One region of the Pseudomonas sp. 31-12 genome, then DNA from elsewhere that is predicted to be linked to it. Evidence: predicted binding sites of a transcription regulator. Region 1 holds the regulator's gene; each other region holds the start of a gene.
The links. The regulator sigma-54, encoded in region 1, starts transcription at its own class of promoters, with help from an activator protein. The targets are predictions, from matches to a motif close to ANTGGCATNNANNTTGCTNT.
Positions count from the first base shown of each region.

Region 2: a site for sigma-54 is predicted at 2,626-2,645, ahead of DJ564_RS09015 (flagellar basal body rod protein FlgF). Genes of this name have one in related genera too.
Region 3: a site for sigma-54 is predicted at 2,178-2,197, ahead of flgB (flagellar basal body rod protein FlgB). Genes of this name have one in related genera too.

Region 1 covers NZ_CP029482.1:1,205,359-1,212,792, reverse strand. The annotation lists gene lptA (lipopolysaccharide transport periplasmic protein LptA) at 1-408, shown strand, start outside; gene lptB (LPS export ABC transporter ATP-binding protein) at 408-1,133, shown strand; gene DJ564_RS05460 (RNA polymerase factor sigma-54) at 1,318-2,811, shown strand; gene hpf (ribosome hibernation-promoting factor, HPF/YfiA family) at 2,886-3,194, shown strand; gene ptsN (PTS IIA-like nitrogen regulatory protein PtsN) at 3,207-3,671, shown strand; gene rapZ (RNase adapter RapZ) at 3,674-4,531, shown strand; gene DJ564_RS05440 (HPr family phosphocarrier protein) at 4,547-4,822, shown strand; gene DJ564_RS05435 (ZIP family metal transporter) at 4,980-5,873, opposite strand; gene DJ564_RS05430 (superoxide dismutase) at 5,904-6,515, opposite strand; gene DJ564_RS05425 (hypothetical protein) at 6,517-6,945, opposite strand; gene DJ564_RS05420 (aspartate ammonia-lyase) at 6,973-7,434, opposite strand, start outside.
Region 2 covers NZ_CP029482.1:1,943,127-1,950,560, reverse strand. The annotation lists gene DJ564_RS09030 (flagellar basal body P-ring protein FlgI) at 1-225, opposite strand, end outside; gene flgH (flagellar basal body L-ring protein FlgH) at 253-948, opposite strand; gene flgG (flagellar basal-body rod protein FlgG) at 1,000-1,785, opposite strand; gene DJ564_RS09015 (flagellar basal body rod protein FlgF) at 1,831-2,571, opposite strand; gene DJ564_RS09005 (sigma-54-dependent transcriptional regulator) at 2,939-4,501, opposite strand; gene phhA (phenylalanine 4-monooxygenase) at 4,782-5,567, shown strand; gene DJ564_RS08995 (4a-hydroxytetrahydrobiopterin dehydratase) at 5,672-6,028, shown strand; gene DJ564_RS08990 (amino acid aminotransferase) at 6,028-7,221, shown strand.
Region 3 covers NZ_CP029482.1:5,172,141-5,179,574, forward strand. The annotation lists gene flgE (flagellar hook protein FlgE) at 1-508, opposite strand, end outside; gene flgD (flagellar hook assembly protein FlgD) at 540-1,265, opposite strand; gene flgC (flagellar basal body rod protein FlgC) at 1,281-1,724, opposite strand; gene flgB (flagellar basal body rod protein FlgB) at 1,728-2,135, opposite strand; gene cheR (protein-glutamate O-methyltransferase CheR) at 2,405-3,232, opposite strand; gene DJ564_RS24450 (chemotaxis protein CheV) at 3,279-4,211, opposite strand; gene flgA (flagellar basal body P-ring formation chaperone FlgA) at 4,294-5,055, shown strand; gene flgM (flagellar biosynthesis anti-sigma factor FlgM) at 5,220-5,546, shown strand; gene DJ564_RS24465 (flagella synthesis protein FlgN) at 5,595-6,062, shown strand; gene DJ564_RS24470 (flagellar brake protein) at 6,155-6,901, shown strand; gene DJ564_RS24475 (MFS transporter) at 6,966-7,434, opposite strand, start outside.

The DNA of each region.
Region 1 (7,434 bases):
GTTGCCACCTATAAGGGTGACGTGATCATTACTCAGGGCTCGATGAAGGTCACCGGCAATACCGTGACCATCACTCGCACCTCGACTGGCGACATTGACGTGGTGACATCGGTGGGCAACCTTGCCTACTTTGAGCAGATGCAGACGGCTGGCGACACCAAGCCTGTGCAAGGCTGGGGGGTGACCATCCAGTACCACGCCTCGCAAAACCGCGTCGTGCTGATCGATAAAGCGAAAGTCATCGACAAGGACAACAACACCACCCAAGGCGAGAAAATCGTCTACGACACCCAGAAAAAGCTTGCGAGCGCCGGGCGTGCTACGGGCAGCAAGGTCACCGAGTCGCGTCCGCGCATTGACATGGTGATCCAGCCGAAAAAGAAAACCGAAGAGCAAAAGGCCCCGTAATGGCAACTCTGAAAGCTCAGCATCTGGCCAAGAGCTACAAGAGCCGCCAGGTCGTGCGTGACGTCAGCCTGTCCATCGACAGCGGTCAGATCGTCGGCCTGCTGGGCCCTAACGGCGCCGGCAAGACCACCTGCTTCTACATGATCGTTGGCCTTGTGCAGGCCGATCAGGGTCGCGTACTGATCGACGACCTGGACGTCAGCCACCAGCCGATGCACGGTCGTGCAAAGGCCGGTATCGGCTATCTTCCGCAAGAAGCGTCGATCTTCCGCAAACTCTCGGTTGCGGACAACATCATGGCCATCCTCGAGACCCGCAAGGAACTCGACAAGGCCGATCGTCGCAAGGAGCTGGAAAGCCTGCTGCAGGAATTCCACATCAGCCACATCCGCGACAACCTCGGCATGAGCCTGTCCGGTGGTGAGCGCCGCCGCGTGGAAATCGCCCGGGCACTGGCCACCAACCCGAAATTCATCCTGCTCGATGAACCTTTCGCCGGTGTGGACCCGATCTCGGTGGGCGACATCAAACAGATCATCTACCACCTCAAGGCCAAAGGCATTGGCGTGCTGATCACTGACCACAACGTCCGTGAGACCCTGGATATCTGCGAAACTGCCTACATCGTAAACGATGGCCAGCTGATCGCCGAAGGTGACTCCGCCACCATCCTGGCCAACGAACTGGTCAAGGAAGTGTATCTGGGCCACGAGTTCCGCCTGTAAGCGCTGACGTGTCTGGCTGGTTGTCCGAGCGCTCGTCTCGATAAAAAATCAATACTTTTTTATTGTTACAGCGCTCTAGGCAAACGCTGCAGTTTCGGGCATATAATTTGCTTATGTTTGGCGCTCCGGCGCCCTGTAGTGGATGGCGCATGTGCGCCGGCGAATAAGGTGTTAAGCCCCTGCCATGAAACCATCGCTAGTCTTGAGAATGGGCCAGCAGCTGACGATGACACCGCAGCTGCAACAGGCCATCCGCCTGCTCCAATTGTCGACCCTGGACCTGCAACAGGAAATCCAGGAGGCCCTGGAGTCCAATCCGATGCTCGAACGCCAGGAAGAAGGCGACGACTTCGATAACGCCGACCCATTGGCCGACAAAGCCGAACAGCTCCCCAACGCCGATGTTTCGGAACCCTCCTATCAGGAAACCGCCCCGACGGTGGATAACCTCGAGGAAGGTGACTGGAACGAGCGCATTCCCAACGAACTGCCTGTCGATACCGCGTGGGAAGACGTCTACCAGACCAGCGCCAGCAGCCTGCCCAGCAGCGATGACGACGAGTGGGATTTCACCACCCGCACATCGGCCGGCGAAAGCCTGCAAAGCCATTTGTTGTGGCAACTGAACCTGGCACCGATGTCCGACACCGATCGCCTGATAGCCGTGACCCTGATCGACTGCATCAACAATCAGGGTTACCTGGACGAAACCCTCGAGGAAATTCTCGAAGCCTTCGATCCGGAACTGGACATTGAACTGGACGAAATCGAAGCCGTCCTGCACCGCATCCAGCAATTCGAGCCGGCCGGCATCGGCGCCCGCAATCTGGGTGAATGCCTGCTGCTGCAACTGCGCCAGCTGCCCGCCAAGACGCCTTGGCTGGCCGAAGCCAAGCGCCTGGTCACCGACTACATCGACCTGCTCGGCAGCCGCGACTACAGCCAGCTGATGCGCCGCATGAAGCTCAAGGAAGATGAACTGCGCCAGGTGATCGAACTGGTGCAGAGCCTCAACCCGCGTCCGGGCTCGCAGATCGAGTCGAGTGAAGCCGAGTACGTTGTCCCTGACGTGATCGTGCGCAAGGACAACGAGCGCTGGCTGGTCGAGCTGAACCAGGAATCGGTGCCACGGTTGCGGGTCAACGCTCAATATGCCGGTTTTGTACGCCGCGCCGACACCAGTGCCGACAACACCTTTATGCGCAATCAGCTGCAAGAAGCCCGCTGGTTCATCAAAAGCCTGCAAAGCCGCAACGAAACTCTTATGAAAGTAGCCACCCAGATCGTCGAGCATCAGCGCGGCTTCCTGGAGTACGGCGACGAAGCGATGAAACCGCTGGTCCTGCATGACATCGCCGAAGCGGTAGGCATGCACGAATCGACGATTTCCCGGGTGACTACACAGAAATTCATGCATACCCCTCGGGGCATATATGAACTGAAATACTTTTTCTCGAGCCACGTCAGCACCTCCGAAGGCGGTGAATGCTCGTCCACAGCGATCCGCGCGATCATCAAAAAACTGGTTGCTGCGGAAAATCAGAAAAAGCCGTTGAGTGACAGCAAGATCGCTGGTTTACTGGAGGCACAAGGCATTCAGGTGGCTCGCCGCACCGTCGCCAAGTACCGCGAATCCCTCGGAATCGCGCCTTCGAGCGAACGCAAGCGGTTGATGTAGAGCCACGCCACAGCGTTCCAGTGGCAGGCATTTCTGCCTGCCGCTTTATGCACTGGCAACGAAGGAGAAGCTGTATGCAAGTCAACATCAGTGGACACCAACTGGAAGTGACCGAACCTCTTCGCACCTACATCGGCGAAAAACTCCAACGATTAGAGAGGCATTTCGACAAGATCACCAACGTGCAGGTCACGATGACGGTCGAAAAGCTCAAGCAGAAAATCGAAGCCACGCTGCATATTCCCGGCAATGAAGTGGTCGCCAACGCGGAGCATACCGATATGTATGCGGCGATCGACGCGCTGACCGACAAGCTGGATAAACAACTCAAAAAGCATAAGGAAAAGACCCAAAGCCTCCTCCAGGGCGCGACCGGTCGTTAACACTCCCTACCCATGATCCGACTTGAAAGCATCCTGACCCCCGGCCGTTCCCTCGTGAACGTGCCGGGCGGCAGCAAAAAGAAAGCCCTCGAGCAAATTGCCAACCTTATCCATAAAGAAGTCCCGGATCTGGAGATGCAAGATGTCTTCGAGGCTCTGATTGCCCGTGAAAAACTCGGTTCGACCGGTTTTGGTAACGGCATCGCCATTCCCCACTGTCGTCTGAAAGGTTGTACGTCGCCTGTCAGCGCATTGATGCACCTCGACGCCCCCATCGATTTCGACGCCATCGACGGCGCCCCGGTTGACCTGCTGTTCGTTCTGCTGGTCCCGGAAGCCGCTACCGATGCCCACCTGGAACTTCTGCGCCAGATCGCCAGCATGCTCGATCGCAAGGAAGTGCGCGAAAAACTGCGCAGTGCCCCGAGCAACGCAGCCTTGTATCAGGTTGTCCTGGACGAGCAGAACGGTCACTGATCATGCGCCTGATCATCGTCAGTGGCCGTTCCGGCTCAGGTAAAAGTACCGCCCTCGATGTTCTCGAGGACAACGGCTACTACTGCATCGACAACCTTCCCGCCGGATTACTGCCGGAACTGGCCGAGCGCGCGCTGATTCATACTGAACTGGCACAGCCGCTGGTTGCCGTCTCCATCGATGCGCGCAACCTGCCGAGTCACCTGTCACGGTTTCCGGAACTGTTGGAAGAAGTCCGCAGTCGGCATATCAAATGCGATGTGCTGTATCTGGACGCTGACGAAGAAACGTTGCTCAAACGCTTCTCGGAAACCCGTCGTCGCCACCCTCTGAGCAACGCCAATCGCTCGCTGGCCGAGGCGATTCAAGACGAGACCCTGTTGCTGGGCCCTATCGCCGACCTGGCCGACCTCAAGGTCAACACCACCAACCTGAACCTTTATCAGCTGCGCGATACCATCAAGTTGCGCCTGCTGAACCAGCCGGAAGCCGGCACTGCGTTCCTGGTGGAGTCTTTCGGGTTCAAGCGTGGCATGCCGGTCGACGCCGACCTGGTGTTCGACGTGCGCTGCCTGCCCAACCCTTACTGGAAACCGGAATTGCGTGAGCAGTCCGGACTTGATCAACCGGTGGCCGACTACCTGGCGGCACAACCGGACGTCGAAGAGATGTTCCAGGACATTTCCACATACCTGCTCAAGTGGTTGCCGCGCTTTGCCGCCAGCAACCGGGCTTATGTCACCATTGCCATTGGCTGCACCGGCGGGCATCACCGCTCCGTCTACCTGACCGAACGTCTGGGCCAGGTCCTGCAACAATCCCTGAAGAACGTCCAGGTTCGCCACCGCGACCTCAGCTAAAGGATTCACATCGCGATGCCTGCTCGGGACATAGAAATCATCAACAAGCTGGGCCTGCATGCCCGCGCTTCGGCTAAATTCGTTGGCGTTGCTGGTCAGTATCCGGAATGCAAGATCAGAGTCGGTCGCACACCAGAATCCACGGTCGATGGCAAAAGCATCATGGCCATGATGATGCTCGCCGCCGGCAAGGGCACCAAAATCCATCTGAGTACGGAAGGCGAGCAAGAGCAGGAAGCGATGGATGCGCTGGTCGCATTGATCAACAACTTCTTCGACGAAGGCGAATAACCCGCCTTTTTGAGCGGGCACCTGTGGCGAGGGAGCTTGCTCCCGCTGGGCTGCGAAGCGGCCCTAAAACCTGCCACCGCAACATTTCAGATATACCGCATCCGCTGATTTCACGACTGCTGCGCAGCCGAGCGGGAGCAAGCTCCCTCGCCACGATTCAGGCCAACGCCGTATCCATCACCATCATCAAACAAAACCCGGCCAACAACCCAAGGCTCGCCAGCTTGTCGTGACCATTGCGCCGCGATTCGGGGATGACTTCATGGGTGACCACCAGCAACATCGCCCCCGCCGCCAGCGCCAATCCCAATGGCAACAGCAATTCGGCCAGGCTCACCAACCAGGCGCACAACAGCGCGAAGACCGGCTCGACCAACCCTGATGCCGCACCGATCAGGAACGCCTTGACCCGCGACATCCCCGCGCCTGCCAGCACCAGCGCGATCACCAGCCCTTCCGGTACATCCTGCAACGCGATGCCCATGGCCAGGCTGTCGGCATCCGGCATTCCTCCACCGGCCGAGACCCCGACCGCCATGCCTTCAGGAATGTTGTGGGCAATGATGGCAAACACAAACAACCAAATCCGCGGCGGGATGACCGGCCGTTCCAGGGTTCCGACGAGCATTTCCGGTGAGGCGCCCGAGACCTTTCGATCCACCAGAAACAGCCCGAACGCGCCGAGCATGATGCCGAAGCTGATCAGTCCGCTGGCCGCCCAGGGTGTCAGCCCCAGGCTTTCAGCGGCGGAGATCCCCGGGACAATCAGCGAAAACGCCGTCGCCGCGAGCATCACCCCGGCACCGAAACCGAGCAGCGTATCGCTGACCGACTGCGGCATCCGCCGAATCACCAGCACCGGCACTGCACCCAACGCAGTGCCCAAGGCGCAAATCGCCCCGCCCTGCAGTGCGCGCAGCAATCTTGGCTCGAGGTCCAGCCACGCCAGTCCATGGGCGACCAACAACGACATGCCCGCCAGCAGCAACAGCGATCCCAACGCGTAGCGAAACATTCGTCCGCTGCCGATCGCCAGTGTTTCAGTGCCCATAGTCAGCCTTGGATTGTTTTGATAGAGGACTTAAACCAGCGCAGCCTGATACCGCGCAGCGACTTCAGGCCAATTGATGACGTTGTAGAACGCATTGATGTATTCCGGACGGCGGTTCTGATATTGCAGGTAATAGGCGTGCTCCCAGACATCCAGGCCGAGGATCGGCGTATTGCCATTCATCAACGGGCTGTCCTGGTTACCGCTGCTTTCCACAATCAGGGCCTTTTGCGGTGTGACACTCAGCCAGGCCCAGCCACTGCCAAAGCGGGTCAGCGCGGCTTTGGTGAACGCTTCCTTGAAACTCTCCAGACCACCCAGTTGCTCATCAATCGCCTTGGCCAGCGCACCGTCGGGTTTGCCGCCGCCGTGAGGCGCCATCACTTCCCAGAACAGCGAATGGTTGGCGTGGCCGCCGCCCTGATTGATCACCGCCGCACGGAGTTTTTCCGGCAGTTGCTGGACGCTGGCGACCAGTTTTTCCACCGACCATTCGGCAAATTCGGTGCCCTCGACAGCGGCGTTGAGATTATTGATGTAGGTCTGGTGGTGCTTGGTGTAGTGGATCTCCATGGTCTGCGCATCAATATGCGGTTCCAGGGCATCGTAGGCGTAAGGCAGGGCAGGCAAGGTAAAAGCCATTTCAATGGACTCCATGATGTAGAGGCGCAGACGATGCGGTATCGGTGCGCAGCAAACGGTGCGTGCGCGGGTATTCGCCATGCTCGCTGATGAAATTCAGCAGCTCGACATAGGTTTTGCTGCTTTGGCGCAGCGCGGCTTCACGCAGGGCCGGGGCCAGGCGCGGGTCCTGCAGGGTCTGCAACAACCGCTGATGGATCGCGCACAAATATTCGGCGCTCTCCTCCGGCTGGTTAAGACTCAAATGCAAGTCGGCCAGGTTGTGGTGGGAAATCACGCAGGCCGCCACCGCTTCGTCGGCATCCGCCCAGCGCTCGAACAACACCTGGGCCAGGGCCAAAGCCTGCAAGTAAGCCTCGCGGGCATCGACGAGTTCGCCCAGCATGAAATGGCGATTGGCCCTTTCGATCGTGCGTTTCCAGTGCTCCATGGTGAGCCTCCAAAGCGGTAGCGGTGATTACACGCCGCCTGCGGTGAGCTTCTCTGGGTTGAGCAATTCTTCCAGTTGGCTGCGTGTCAGGTCGGTGTGTTCCAGGGCGACATCAATCACCGGACGGCCCTGCTGATAGGCCTTCTTGGCGATTTCAGCGGCTTTTTGGTAACCGATGATCGGGTTGAGTGCGGTCACCAGAATCGGGTTGCGCGACAGCGCCTCTTTGATCCGCGCCTCGTTGACCTTGAAAGTGGCGATGGCCTTCTCCCCCAGCAGATGGCTGGAGTTGGCCAGCAATTCGATGCTGCTCAGCAGGTTCTGGGCGATGATCGGCAGCATCACGTTCAATTCGAAATTGCCCGACTGACCGGCGATGGTTATCACCGTGTCATTGCCGATCACCTGGGCGGCGACCATGGCGGTGGCTTCCGGGATCACCGGGTTGACCTTTCCCGGCATGATCGACGAGCCCGGCTGCAACGCTTC
Region 2 (7,434 bases), 740 kb from region 1:
GTTGCCCGAACCCGGCGGCACCTTGATGCCGAACTGCGAGAGCATGTTGTTGAAGGTCTGCAGGGTGAACGGGGTTTGCGTCGTCTGGTCGCCGGTTCCGTTAAGCCCGACCACCAGGCCGTAGCCGATCAATTGGTTGGAACGCACGCCGGAAATACTGGCGATATCCTTCAGCCGCTCGGCTTGCGCGTTGAACGCTGCGGACAGCATCAGAGCGGCCACCATCAGGTGTTTAAGATTCAACGTAGCCACCTAGAAAGGGAACAGCGGGCTGAGGAAGAAACGGTCGAACCAGCCTGGCTGACTCGCATCGGCAAACGCACCGGTGCCCGAGTAGGTGATGCGTGCATCGGCGACGCGGGTCGACGACACGGTGTTGTCGGTGGCGATGTCATCGGCGCGCACCATGCCGGCAATCCGCACCAGCTCATCGCCGGTGTTGAGGGTCAGCCACTTCTCGCCGCGCACGGCGATGATGCCGTTGGGCAGCACGTCCGCGACGGTCACGGTGATCGAGCCGGTCAGACTGTTGCTCTGCCCGGACTTGCTGTCGCCCTTGGTCGCGCGGTCGCCTTCGTAACCGACGTCCAGGCTCAGGCTACCGCTGCCCACCGGGTCGCTGGTGCTCAGGCCACCGCCGAAAAACGAGCTCAGGCCGATGTCGGTCTTGCTGTTCTTGCCGATTTGCGAGTTGGCGTTCTTGCTGGCCTGGGTGCGTTCGTTCAGGGTGATGGTGATGATGTCACCGACCCGGAACGCTTTGCGGTCGCTGTACAGGTTCTGTTCAAAACCGGCCTGATAGATCGAGCCGTTATTGGCGGCAGCCGGCAGCGGCGTGCGCGGCAACACCGGGGCGTAGTAAGGGTCATTGGGCTTGGGCGGCGGAGCGACGCAGCCCGCGAGCACGACGACCCCACTCAGTGCCAGAACAGATACAAAGCGATTCATGACCCTACCTCACGGTGTTGCAGGCGACCTCATGGTCGCCTCATAGACTGATTACAGATTCTGCGTTACGAACGAGAGCATCTGGTCGGCGGTGGAGATCACCTTGGAGTTCATCTCGTAGGCGCGCTGAGTGGTGATCATGTTGACCATCTCTTCAACGGTGCTGACGTTGGACGTTTCCAGGGTGTTCTGCAGCGTGGTACCGAAACCGTTCAGACCCGGGGTACCAACTTGCGGCGCGCCGCTGGCAGCGGTTTCCAGGAACAGGTTGTTACCCACGGCTTGCAGGCCGGCCGGGTTGATGAAGTCGGCAGTTTGCAGGTTGCCGATCACCTGGCTGGCCGGGTTACCCGGAACGGTGACGGACACGGTGCCGTCGCGACCGACCGTGAAGGTCTGTGCGTCGTTCGGAATGACGATGGCCGGTTCCAGGGCGAAGCCGCTGGCGTTGACGATCTGACCGTTGGAGTCAAGGTGGAACGTGCCGTCACGGGTGTAGGACGTGGTGCCGTCCGGCTGCAGGATCTGGAAGAAACCGCGACCGTCGACGGCCAGGTCCAGCGGCTGCTCGGTGGTTTGCAGGCTGCCGGCGGTGAAGTTTTTCTGGGTGCCGACGATGCGCACACCGGTACCCACTTGCAGACCCGACGGCAGTTCGCTGTCCTGGGTCGACTGGGCGCCTGGCTGGCGTTTGATCTGATAGAGCAAGTCCTGGAACTCGGCGCGGTCACGTTTGAAACCCGTGGTCGACACGTTCGCCAGGTTGTTGGAAATGGTCGTCAGGTTGGTGTCCTGGGCGGACAGACCTGTTTTGGCAACCCATAGAGCCGGAAGCATTCGATTCTCCTCGTGCGCCTGTTTTACGGCGCGACGTTCTGATAATTAGCTGATCTGCAAGACCCGAGCCATGGCCTGGTCATCGTCTTTGGCGGTGTTCATCATCTTGATGTGCAGCTCGAACTGCTTGGCCAGCGCCAGCACCGAGGTCATTTCTTCCACGGCGTTGACGTTGCTCGACTCAAGGAACCCGGACACCAGCTTGACGCCCGCATCGGCTTGCGCCGGCTTGCCGTCCTTGGTGTGGATCGAACCGTCCAGGCCTTTGGTCATGTTCTTCAGGTCAGGGTTGACCAGTTTGATGCGGTCGACTTCAGCCATCACGCGCGGGCCTTCGCCCATGGCACGGATGCTGATGGTGCCGTCTTCGCCGACTTCGATCTGTTGCTCGGGCGGCACGGCGATCGGTCCGCCATTGCCCATCACCGGCATACCGTTGCCGGCCCGCAGCACGCCCAGGGCGTCCACGTTCAGGCTGCCGGTGCGCACGTAGCTTTCTGCGCCATCGGGGGTCTGCACGGCGATCCAGCCATTGCCTTGCACCGCGACGTCGAGGTCACGACCTGTTTGAACCAGCGAACCTGGAGAGAAGTCGGTGGCCGGTCGCTCGGTCATGGCAAACGCACGCGCCGGAAAGCTGTCACCAAACACCGGCATCGAGCGGGCCTGTTCCAGGTCCTTCTGAAAACCGTTGGTGGAGATGTTTGCCAGGTTGTTGGCATGAGCCTTCTGCGCCAGTGCATTCTGGCTGGCGCCGGTCATTGCCACATAAAGGTACTTATCCACGCTCTTTCCTCTGCATGCCGGACGTTTGCCGTCCACCGCTGTACTGCTGAGCGATAAGCAATTTACAGACCAACTTTTTTCTGACGGCGCGAGGCCCGGCAAACAAAGGACTTGAGGGGTTTTGCGGGGATTGGGGAAATGTATCGGAGACGAAAAACCGGCGGTGTTATGCCGTTTGGTGGCAAGTGCCGGCCATTGCAGCCAACAGATTCCCCTGTGGCGAGGGAGCTTGCTCCCGCTGGGCTGCGAAGCAGCCCCAAAAAGATTAGTCGAGGCCTGACAGGGAGGTCGCGCCGGATGGTTTTGCGGCCGCTTCGCGCCCGAGCGGGAGCAAGCTCCCTCGCCACAATAAAGTTATTGCAGGTGCTTATGCGCCGGGTTCTTTTCCGACTTCATACTCACGCAACTTGTTGGCAATGGTCGTATGGGAAACCCCCAAGCGCTTGCCCAGTTGCCGACTGCTCGGATGCTCGGAATACAGCCGTTCCAGCACCGCTTTCTCAAAGCGCCCGACAATCGCATCCAGCCCGCCCTCGAGGGAGAAATCGCCAAGCGGCTGACGCACGCCGTAATCCGGCAAGCGAATGTGCTCGGCTTTCACGGTCCCGCCCTCGCACAGGGAAACCGCCTGGAACAACACGTTCTCCAACTGCCGGACATTGCCCGGCCAGTGGTAATGACTCAGCCGCTCCATTGCCGCCGGCGCCAGTTTCGGCAACGGGCAGCCGATCTGCCGGCTGGCCTGGTCGAGGAAGTGCTCCACCAGCGGCGTCAAACCGTCGAGGCATTCACGCAGCGGCGGGATGTGCAGCGACAGCACGTTCAAGCGGTGATACAGGTCCTGGCGAAACTCGCCGCGCGCGCACAACTCGGACAAGTCCACCTGCGTCGCGCAGATCACCCGCACATCCAGGTAAACCTCTTCATCACTGCCCACACGACGGAAGCATCCGTCCTGCAGGAAACGCAGCAATTTCACCTGCAAGCGCGGGCTCATTTCCCCGACGCCATCGAGAAACAGCGTACCGCCCGCCGTCAGCTCCAGCAGCCCAAGCTTGCCTTCGGCTCGCGCCCCTTCGAAAGCGCCGGGACCGTAACCAAACAACTCGGTCTCGGCCATCGATTCCGGCAGACCGGCGCAGTTAAGCGCCATCAAGGGTGACTGACCGCGCGGACTCGCCAGGTGACAGGCACGCGCGAGCAATTCCTTGCCGGTGCCGGTTTCGCCTTCTATCAAGAGCGGCGCATCCAGCGGCGCCATGCGTCGAGCCTCGCGCACCACTGCGGCCATGACTTTGGAGCTCTGGAAGATACTGTCGAACCCGCGCAACTCTTGTTTGCGCACGTTATAGATGCGCTCACCGACCCGATCAGCCCGGTGCAACGTCAACACCGCACCGGCCATGGCTTCGCTGTCGTCATGCTCCGATTGCAGCGGCGCTATGTCGGCGAGAAACACGTCGCCCTTGACCTTGACCCGTAGCCCGTTGATCCGCGACTTGTTGGCGCGCACCAGTTCCGGCAAGTCGAAATCCTCGGCATATCGGGACAGCGGAATGCCCGGCACCTCATCCACCCGTACTCCGAGCAACTGCGCCGCCGCACGGTTGGCCGCGACGATGGAGCCGCCCATGTCGATCGACAACACCGGAAACTCCAACGCACCGAGCAAGGCATTGAGCTCCATGTGCCGACGCTCGCTGGGCATCAGCCCTACACGCTTGACGCCAAACACCCCGGCAATCGACTCGAATTTCGGACGCAATGCCTGGAACTGAATGTTGATCAGGTTCGGGCAATGCAGGTAGATCGCGTTGCCATGCTCACCGCCGACCTCGCCGCGAGCGACGTTGATCCCGTACTCGACCAGCAAGTTGAGAATGTCGCGCAGGATGCCGATGCGGTTCTGGCAGTGGACTTTGATACGCATATAAAGGCCCGGAACAGGAGTAATCGAGGGCCTGAGCGAGGATTTTTCTGCGCAGGCGCCAACTTAGTCGTCAAGATTATGTGACACCTGTGCGCCGTTTCAAACCCGCAAATCTCAATAGCTGCGCCATTGACGCCAAACCGTAACGAATACTTTACGAAAATCGACGAATTTTCCTACGTATCCAACGGATCACCTGCTGCAACGCCGCACGCCTTGGAGTATTTCTAAGTCCATAGCAGCACATAACAAGAACGAAATCCCCTAGCAGGAGAGCAGCATGAAGCAGACGCAATACGTGGCTCGCGAGCCCGATGCGCAAGGTTTTATCGACTACCCCGCTGAAGAACACGCGGTGTGGAACACGCTGATTACTCGCCAACTGAAAGTGATCGAGGGGCGTGCGTGCCAGGAATACCTGGACGGTATCGAAAAACTCGGTCTGCCCCACGACCGCATTCCTCAACTCGGCGAGATCAACAAAGTCCTTGGTGAAACCACCGGCTGGCAAGTCGCCCGCGTCCCGGCGCTGATCCCCTTCCAGACCTTTTTCGAATTGCTGGCCAACAAGCAGTTTCCAGTGGCGACGTTTATTCGTACCCGCGAAGAGCTGGATTACTTGCAAGAGCCGGACATTTTCCACGAGATCTTCGGCCACTGCCCGCTGCTGACCAACCCCTGGTTCGCGGAATTTACCCACACCTACGGCAAACTCGGCCTACAGGCCACCAAGGAAGAACGCGTGTACCTGGCGCGTCTGTACTGGATGACCATCGAGTTTGGCCTGGTCGATACGCCAGAAGGCCTGCGTATCTACGGCGGCGGTATTCTCTCCTCGCCAAAAGAAACCGTTTACTGCCTGTCGGACGAACCTGAGCATCAGGCCTTCGATCCGCTGGAATGCATGCGTACGCCGTATCGCATCGACATCCTGCAACCGCTGTACTTTGTCCTGCCGAACCTCAAGCGCCTGTTTGATGTGGCTCATGAAGACATCATGAGCATGGTCAAGCAAGGCATGCAGCTAGGCTTGCACACCCCGAAATTTCCGCCGAAAGCTGCGTGATCCGCAGCTTTTAGAATCAAGTGAGCCTGTCAGGACACGACGCTTTGGTTTAGCGTGGTGAAACTGACGGCCGATTTCCAATAATTCGATTTCAGGAACCCATCATGTCCACATTGAACCAAGCCCATTGCGAAGCCTGCCGCGCCGATGCCCCTCAGGTCAGCGACGAAGAACTGCCGGTCCTGATCAAGCAGATCCCGGACTGGAACATCGAAGTCCGCGACAGCGTGATGCAGCTGGAAAAAGTTTTCCTGTTCAAGAATTTCAAGCACGCGCTGGCCTTCACCAACGCGGTCGGCGAAATCTCCGAGGCCGAAGGTCACCACCCGGGCCTGCTGACCGAGTGGGGCAAAGTCACCGTGACCTGGTGGAGCCACTCCATCAAGGGTCTGCACCGCAACGATTTCATCATGGCCGCCCGCACTGACGAAGTGGCCAAGGACGCCGAGGGCCGCAAATAATGCATTTCGACGCCATAGGTCGAGTACCCGGCGACCCGATTCTCGGCCTGATGGAGGCCTATGCGCAGGACCCGAACCCGCGCAAATTCGACCTTGGCGTGGGCGTCTATAAAGATGCCCAGGGCCTGACCCCGATTCCCCAATCCGTGAAGCTCGCCGAGCAACGGCTGGTGGATCGCCAGACCACCAAAACCTACATCGGTGGCCACGGCGAACCGGCGTTTGGCAAGGCGATCAATGAGCTGGTGCTCGGCGCCGATTCCCCGCTGATCACCGAACAACGGGCCGGCGCTACCCAGACACCGGGCGGCACCGGCGCGTTGCGCCTGAGCGCAGATTTCATCGCCCAGTGCCTGCCGGGCCGCGGGGTGTGGCTGAGCAATCCGACCTGGCCGATCCACGAAACCATCTTCGCGGCAGCCGGGGTCAAGGTCAGTCATTACCCGTACGTCGGCAGCGACAACCGCCTCGACGTCGAAGCCATGCTCGCCGTCCTCAAGGATGCGCCGAAGGGCGATGTGGTGTTGCTGCACGCCTGCTGCCATAACCCGACCGGTTTCGACCTGTCCCATGACGACTGGCGTCGCGTGCTGGACGTGGTGCGCAGCCGCGACCTGGTGCCGCTGATTGACTTCGCTTACCAAGGCTTCGGCGATGGACTGGAACAGGACGCATGGTCGACGCGGCTGTTCGCTGCCGAGTTGCCGGAAGTGCTGATCACCAGTTCCTGCTCGAAGAATTTCGGTCTGTATCGCGATCGCACGGGCGCGCTGATTGTCTGTGCGAAAACCGCTGAGAAGCTGGTGGATATCCGCAGCCAACTGGCCAACATCGCCCGCAACCTGTGGTCGACACCGCCGGATCACGGCGCTGCCGTGGTGGCGACGATCCTCGGCGATCCGGAGCTGAAAAGCCTGTGGGCCGACGAGGTGGAAACCATGCGCTTGCGCATCGCCCAATTGCGCAGCGGTCTTGTGGAAGCGCTTGAACCCCACGGTTTGCGTGAGCGTTTTGCGCACATCGGTGTGCAACGCGGGATGTTTTCCTACACCGGTTTGTCGCCGGAGCAGGTTAAACAGCTGCGCGATCATCACAGCGTCTACATGGTCGGTACCGGCCGGGCGAACGTGGCAGGTATCGACGCGACACGCCTGGATCTGCTGGCCGAGGCCATCGCCGAAGTCTGCAAATAACCTCAAGTACCTGCGCCGTCCCTGTGGGAACGAGCTTGCTCGCGATGAGGGCCTGACAGTCGACATCAATGTTGACTGACAGCCTGCAATCGCGAGCAAGCTCGCTCCCACAGTGTTTTGTATCGCTCGCACCGACCTGTCTAGACAACTCCATCCGTCGAAACAAATGGATATAAAAGTCTATTTGTCATTTCTCCTGCTGTATCCTGCCCA
Region 3 (7,434 bases), 2.8 Mb from region 1:
TCGGCAGGGCTTCCGAGGAGTTCAGGTTAATCGTCTGGTCGAGGCGAGTGGTCGCCTTTGGCGACAGGCTCGAGGTGTCGATTTTCAGATCGGTCAACACGCCATTGATGATCTTGCCGTTGTCATCGACGCCGTAACCTTGCAGGCGGTTGCCGTTGTTGTCGACCACGTAGTTTTCGGCGTCAGTCTTGAATGCACCGGCACGGGTGTAGCTCAGGGAACCGTTGTCGCTGAGGATGAAGAAACCGCTGCCCTGGATGCCCATGTCCAGCACGTTGCCGGTGTTGTTCACGTCGCCCTGGCCGAACTGCTGGGAAACGTTGGCCAGACGCACGCCGTTGCCGACGGTCTTGCTGCCGGTACCCAGGCGCGTGGCCGAGTACACGTCTTCGAACTCTGCACGGGACGATTTGAAACCGGTGGTCGCGACGTTGGCGATGTTGTTGCCGGTCACGTCCAGTTGTTTGTTGGCTGCATAGAGACCGCTAAGGCCGATATTGAAAGACATATTCCACTCCTTTGTGCCGTGTTAGTCGGCTCTATATACCAATGGTCTGTACTTTGGACAGGGCGATACTGCCCAGGCCTGCGAGGTTCAGCATCAACTCACCGCCGGTCTGGCTGATGGTCACGCTGTTGACGGTGGCCGGCAGGTAAGTCACCAGCGCGGTCGCCTTGCTGTCGTAAGTCGCGGTGGCGGCGAATTTGTAAGTGCCAGCCTTGGCCACTTCGCCCGCATCGTTCTTGCCGTCCCAGATGAAGCTGGCGTTGCCGGCATTCTGGCTGCCCAGGTCGAGGGTGCGGACCACTTTGCCATCGGCATCGGTGATCTTGACCACGACCGGATCGACCGATGCCGGTACCACGGCCGTGCCGTTGAAGCTCTTGGAGGTATCGACGACCGCTGTGTCGGTCTGCGCGACCACCGAGCGGCCCACCAGCGAAGACGCTTGCAGCGCCTGCGAGGAGTTGTAGTTGCCGGCAATGCCGCTGACCGTATCGTTCAGCGTGGTGATGCCTTCCAGGCTACTGAACTGTGCCAGTTGCGCGACAAAGTCACCGTTGTCCTGAGGCTCGAGCGGGTTCTGGTTCTTCAGCTGGGTGACCAGCAACTGCAGGAACGCATCCTTGCCCAACGCCTGCTTGCCGGTGGCGCTGTTCGTCGCCGAGGCCAGGCCGTCGCTGCTGGTGTTATTGGTCTTGACCGAAGAATTGGCCAGGACGTCCTTGATGCTCACGCCGCTGGTGGTATCGGTAACACTCATCTGAGTCGCCCCTTATCACTGACCGAGGGTCAGGACCTTCTGCATCATGGTTTTGGCGGTGTTCATCATTTCGGCGTTGGTCTGGAACGAACGACTGGCGGAAATCATGTCGGCCATTTCTTCGACGACGTTGACGTTCGGGTAGTAGACGTAGCCCTTGGCATCGGCGGCCGGATGGTTCGGCTCGTAACGCGCGTCAAGGTTGCTCTGATCTTCGACCACGCCCAGCACTTGCACGCCTTGACCGGCGGCATCCTGGTTCTGGAACAGCGAATCGCTGCCGCCGCTCTGGCCGCCCTGGAACATGGTGGCGAACACCGGGTGACGGGCGCGATAGGTCTGGTCGATGCTCGACGAGACGGTTTCGGCGTTGGCGATGTTCGAAGCCACGGTGTTCAAGCGAGTGGTCTGGGCGCTCATGCCGCTACCGGCAATGTTGAAAACACTGGATAGAGACATGAATTACTCTCCGCGCAGGGCTGACACCAGCCCTTTGAATTTGCTGTTGAGCAGGGTGAAGCTGGCCTGGAAGCCCACGGCGTTTTCCGCGTAGTTCGACTGTTCCAGTTGGGCGTCCACGGTGTTCTGGTCGATCGATGGCTGCATCGGCGTGCGATACATCAGCGACTCGTCGCCATTGCCCAGGCCTTCGGCCTCGATATGGCGGTTGTTGGTCATGTTCAAGGCAAACGTACCGCCCTTGGATTTCTCGTTCTGTGCGGCGAGCACTTTGGAGAATTCCAGGTCCCGAGCCTTGTAGTTCGGGGTGTCGGCGTTGGCGATGTTGTTGGCCAGGACTTCGGCACGCTGGGCGCGGAAGCCCAGGGCTTGTTCGTGGATACCGAGCGCTTTATCGAAGCTGATGCTCATGTCGGGAAACCTTCGGGTGACCTGATTTTTCGTAACAGAGACATAGCAAGCCGCGTGCCAATTCAAAAAAGCCCGGAAACCGGGGCTTTGCGGGCAGTAGCAAGGCGGCAATGCCAGAAAAGCGGCAACCGATTTCCGCCGTCTGCCGCTTTTCTGCCGCTTATCACTGGCAACGACTATCCAAATGTGGGAGCGGTGTTTGCGGGAAATCATCAGGCAAAAAAAACGGGAGCCGCTGGGGCTCCCGTTTTTTTGATGCCGCCAACGAATCACTTCGCCTGGTAAATAATCCCCGGGCTGCACTGGACCATCTGGTAATGATCCGGCAAACCGTTCAGCGCTTCGGAGGCGCCGAGGAACAGATAACCGCCCGGCTTGAGCGTGCTGTGAATGCGCAACAGGATGTCTTTCTTCACCTCGGCGGAGAAGTAGATCAGCACGTTGCGGCAGAACACGATGTCGAACTTGCCCAGGGCCGCGTAGCTGTCCAGCAGGTTGAACGAGCGAAACTCCACACGGCTCTTGATCGGCGCCTTGATGGCCCAGCGACCAGGCCCCTTGGGGTCGAAGTAACGCTGAAGGCGCTCGGGCGACAGACCACGGCCGATGGCCAGGCTGTCGTACTCGCCGGTCTTGCAGTTGGTGAGCATGGTGCCGGACAGATCGGTCGCGACAATTTGCGCGCCCATCTTCAACTGGCCCATGTTGACCCGCTCGAACTCGTCGATGGACATCGACAGCGAATACGGTTCCTGACCCGACGAGCACGCCGCCGACCAGATCCGCAGACGCTGGCCGGGGGCCGCCTTGATCGCTTCGGGCAGCACCTTGTTCTTCAAGACTTCAAACGGATAGGTGTCACGAAACCACAGGGTTTCGTTGGTGGTCATGGCATCCACCACCATCTCGCGCAAACCGCTGCGCGGCTGGGTCTGGATGCGCTGGACCAGCTCACCCAGGGACTTGATGCCTTGCTGCTCCATCAGTTTGTTGAGACGGCTCGAGACCAGGTACTGCTTGTTTTCACCGAGCAAAATGCCACAGGCTTTTTCCAGGAATACCCGGAACTGTTCGAAATCCAAATTACCCGTAGACAAAGATGCCGCCTCTTAAATCGTGTTAACCACCAGGGGCAGAAGGCCCCTAGCTGATATCTGCTGCTTTGATCCGGTCGACTACCCGGGATGCCAGGTCATCAGGGCGGAATTTGGCAAGGAAGTCATCTGCGCCGACTTTCTTGACCATCGCCTGATTGAATACACCCGACAACGAAGTATGCAGGATGATATGAAGCTTTTGCATGCGCGGGTCGCTGCGGATCTCGGCCGTCAGGGTGTACCCGTCCATTTCCGGCATCTCGATGTCGGAAATCATCATCAGGAACTCTTCTTCCGGCTTCTTGCCCTCATCGACCAGCTTGCGCAAGTAATCCAGCGCTTGCCTGCCGTCGTTCAACGCCACCACTTCGACGCCAACCGTCTGCAGGCAACGGCTCACCTGCTTGCGCGCCACCGACGAGTCATCGACCGTCAATACCCGCAATGACAACGCCTTGTGCTGGGTTTCGACATCCACTACGCCGACCGAAATCGCTTCCGGTGTCGGCGCCACTTCCGCCAGCACTTTCTCGACGTCGATGATTTCGACTAACTGATTGTCGACCCGAGTCACAGCCGTCAGGTAATGATCGCGGCCCGTGCCCTTGGGTGGCGGATGAATCTCCTCCCAGTTCATGTTGACGATGCGCTCCACCGATCGCACCAGGAAACCCTGGGTCTTGGTGTTGTACTCCGTGATGATCACGAACGGGTTGCTTTGATCTTTAAGCGCACCGGAGCCGGTCGCCATCGCCAGATCAAGAATCGGAATGGTCGCCCCCCGGATATTTGCCACACCGCACACGACAGGACTGGACTTGGGCATCAGGGTCAGCTTGGGGCATTGCAGCACCTCACGGACCTTGAACACGTTGATTCCATACAGCTGCTGGCCGTCGAGACGGAACAACAACAGCTCAAGGCGATTCTGCCCAACCAGTTGCGTGCGCTGGTTTACCGCATCCATTACACCAGCCATGCACAGACTCCTACACCAACGCTTAAGTGTGTTGCGACGCACATTTATTGCTAAACGGCACGGCGCTTGCTTTTTAACTCTTATGAACACAGAACCGACATTTTTCCGACGCCTGACATCAACTTCCCGCAAATGGCTTTGCGCGATGTCGGCCGTTTGCCTGTTCAACGCTGGCAGCCCTGCCCTTGCTGACGCGGTTACCTTGCCTGACATACTTATCGGCGTCACTCAGGGCTTTCTTGAATTCACCGTAGAGGACTATTTGGCCACCAGTCAAACGGAAGGCCGCTATGAAATCGAGGTCAGCCAGCTCGATCCGCGATTGCGCATGCCCATGTGCGACAAGGAATTGACAGCCACGCTGGAGAGCCCTGCGACCCCGATCGGGCGGGTCACGGTCAAGGTCCGCTGCGACAGCACATCCCCCTGGACAGTCTTCGTGCCCGCTCAAGTCCGCCTGTTTCGGGACGTTGTCACAACCACACGGCCGCTCAAACGCGCCGGAGTCATTGAGCCCGGCGACGTCATGTTGCGCGAGCGGGACATCAGCCAGATCAACCAGGGTTATTTCACCTCTATGGAACAGGCTGTCGGGCAGAAACTTACCCGACCAACGGTCGCCAATCAGGTGCTGACGCTGGTCCATCTCGAACAGGCCGAAGTCATCAGCAAGGGCGATCAAGTGGTCATTACCGCCCGCAGTGGTACGCTCAGTGTGCGTATGCCGGGCGAAGCCCTGTCCAACGGCGGCTTGCGCGAACAGATTCGAGTGAAAAACCTTAACTCCCAGCGGGTCATCAAGGCGCAAGTCATGGCGCCTGGCCAGGTGGAAGTGGCCATGTAGAACGATCTGTGGGTGAAAGATGGCGCGCCGCCCGGCTGTTCCCTAAACTGTGCAGCAGGCAGGACAAGCGCTGGCGCATGCACGCTCATTGATAAATGGGCCTAAAGTTTTCGCAGGGAGAGCCGAAAACATGGCAAGCGTCCAAATACCCAGAGGTTTTTATCATGGTCATCGATTTCAGCCGTTTAAACAGTTCCTCATCACTTACCGGTAGTACGCGTACCAGCACCGCGAAGGAAACTGCCGAAACCGGCAAATCCGCGCCGCTGAATACCCCGGCCGAACAGGCCAGTACCGCCAAAAGCGGGGAATCGGTACACCTCAGCAATGAGGCTCAACAGTTGCAGAAGGTCACTGACAAGCTGCGCGATCAGCCTGCCGTCGACAATGCCCGCGTGGCCGAGTTGAAAGCAGCGATTGCCGATGGCAGCTATAAAGTCGACAGCAACCGTGTAGCCAGCAAACTGCTCAACTTCGAAGCCCAGCGCTAGGCCACGGCCTGCGCCAGGCTTTTGGACGCTTAAACCCCAAGGCCAGCCATGCACGACACTAATTTACTGCAACTGATCACCGACGACTTTGCTCCAGCGCAACACTTGCTGGAGTTACTGCGAACCGAGTCCCTCGCCTTGCACGGTCGTGACATGCCGCTGCTCGAAGATATTCTGGCGCAGAAACAGGCAATGATCATTCTGCTTGAACAGCATGGCCGCAAGCGCAGCGAAATCCTCGCCAGCCTGAACCTGCCGATCAATCGTAGTGGCCTGGAGCAACTCGCCAGCCAGTCGAGCATCGGCGATCAGCTGCTGGAGCAGAGCGACAAACTGACCGATCTCCTGGCTCAATGCCAGGCGGCCAACGTCAACAATGGCCAGTCGATCCTGGTCCAGCAGGCCGCCACGGCCAACCAGCTGAAAATCCTCACCGGCGGCGAACCACCCGCGCTTTATGATGCCCGCGGATCCACCGCCAAGCTTGCGAAGCCGCGTCCGCTCAGTCAGGCTTGAGCCTTTGCATAGACACGCCCTATCAAGACACGAAACATGCTGGCAAAATGCTGGCTCGCCGTAGTCATATTTTGCCTGGAGATTGATGAACCGTGTTCAATACCCAAAGCGCGGAAGACGCCCCGCAGCCACCCAAGGTGCTTACCACACCTCTGGAGATCTCCAGCAACCTGCGCCAGCTTCAGGACAGCCATGACCCGCTGATCATCACCTTCCATGAGCGCACCCAGCGCTTCCAGAGCTATCTGGTGAACGTTGATCGCGACAGCAATACTATCGCCCTGGATGAAATGATCCCGCGTGACGGTGAACGTTTTTTGCTGGCCGGAGAACCGTTCAAGGTTGAAGGCTTTCACGACGGTGTGCGCATCGCCTGGGAAAGCAATGGCACGCTGACCATCGATGAGTCCGACGATACTCGCTGCTATCGTGGCCCCCTGCCCGCTGAAGTGGTCTATCACCAGCGCCGTAATGCGTTCCGTGCGGCGTTGAAACTGGCGCAACTGGTCAGCGTCGAACTGGGCGGTGACAAACTCAAGTCGACCGTGGGCGGCAAGCTGCTGGATATCTCAGCCACCGGCTGCAAACTGCGTTTTGAAGGCGACATCACCGCCAGCCTGCAACTGGGCCAGGTCTATGACCGCTTCGTCGCCGCCCTGCCCTTCGGCAACATGACCGCACCGGTCGAACTGCGTTACCTGCACTTCGAAGAGAAGATCTCCACCACCTTCGCCGGTGTTCGCTTCCATAACATGAGCGGCCTGGTGCAGCGGCAAGTCGAGCGCTTCGTCTATCAGCTTCAACGCGAAGCACGACGTTTCGACAAAGACGACATGTAATACGGCACTTCAACAAAAAACGGGCAGTCCCTTGCGGTGACTGCCCGTTTTTTTATGCGCCCGTTTAAGGCCTGGCTTCGGTGAAGCTTTGCTCGCGACCCGCGTCCGGGTCTTCGGGTGGTGGATCGGTTTCGGGATCCGGCTCGGGTTCCGGCTCAGGGTTGATCGGGTTTTGCATCTGGTCCTGTACGACTTGCTCATCGACCCGTGGGTCAAGGCACGCCACCAGCGGCGAACTCGACATGCTGTCCGGCATGGCCACGTGATGCAGCGGCGCATCTTCGACCTGGTGCAGGTTGGTGACCGCTTTCGGGCGAATCCGCCACACCAGCACCAACGCGAAGAAACTGAAGAAGGCATACAACATGTGGCTGCCGAACAGCTTCATCAGGACCCCGGCCACCAACGGCCCGATACTGGCGCCAACGCCGTAGGTCACCAGCAACATCGCGGTCAGGGACACGCGGCGATCACCTTCGACGTGGTCATTGGAAAACGCCACGGCCAGCGGATACAGGCAGAACATCACCAGC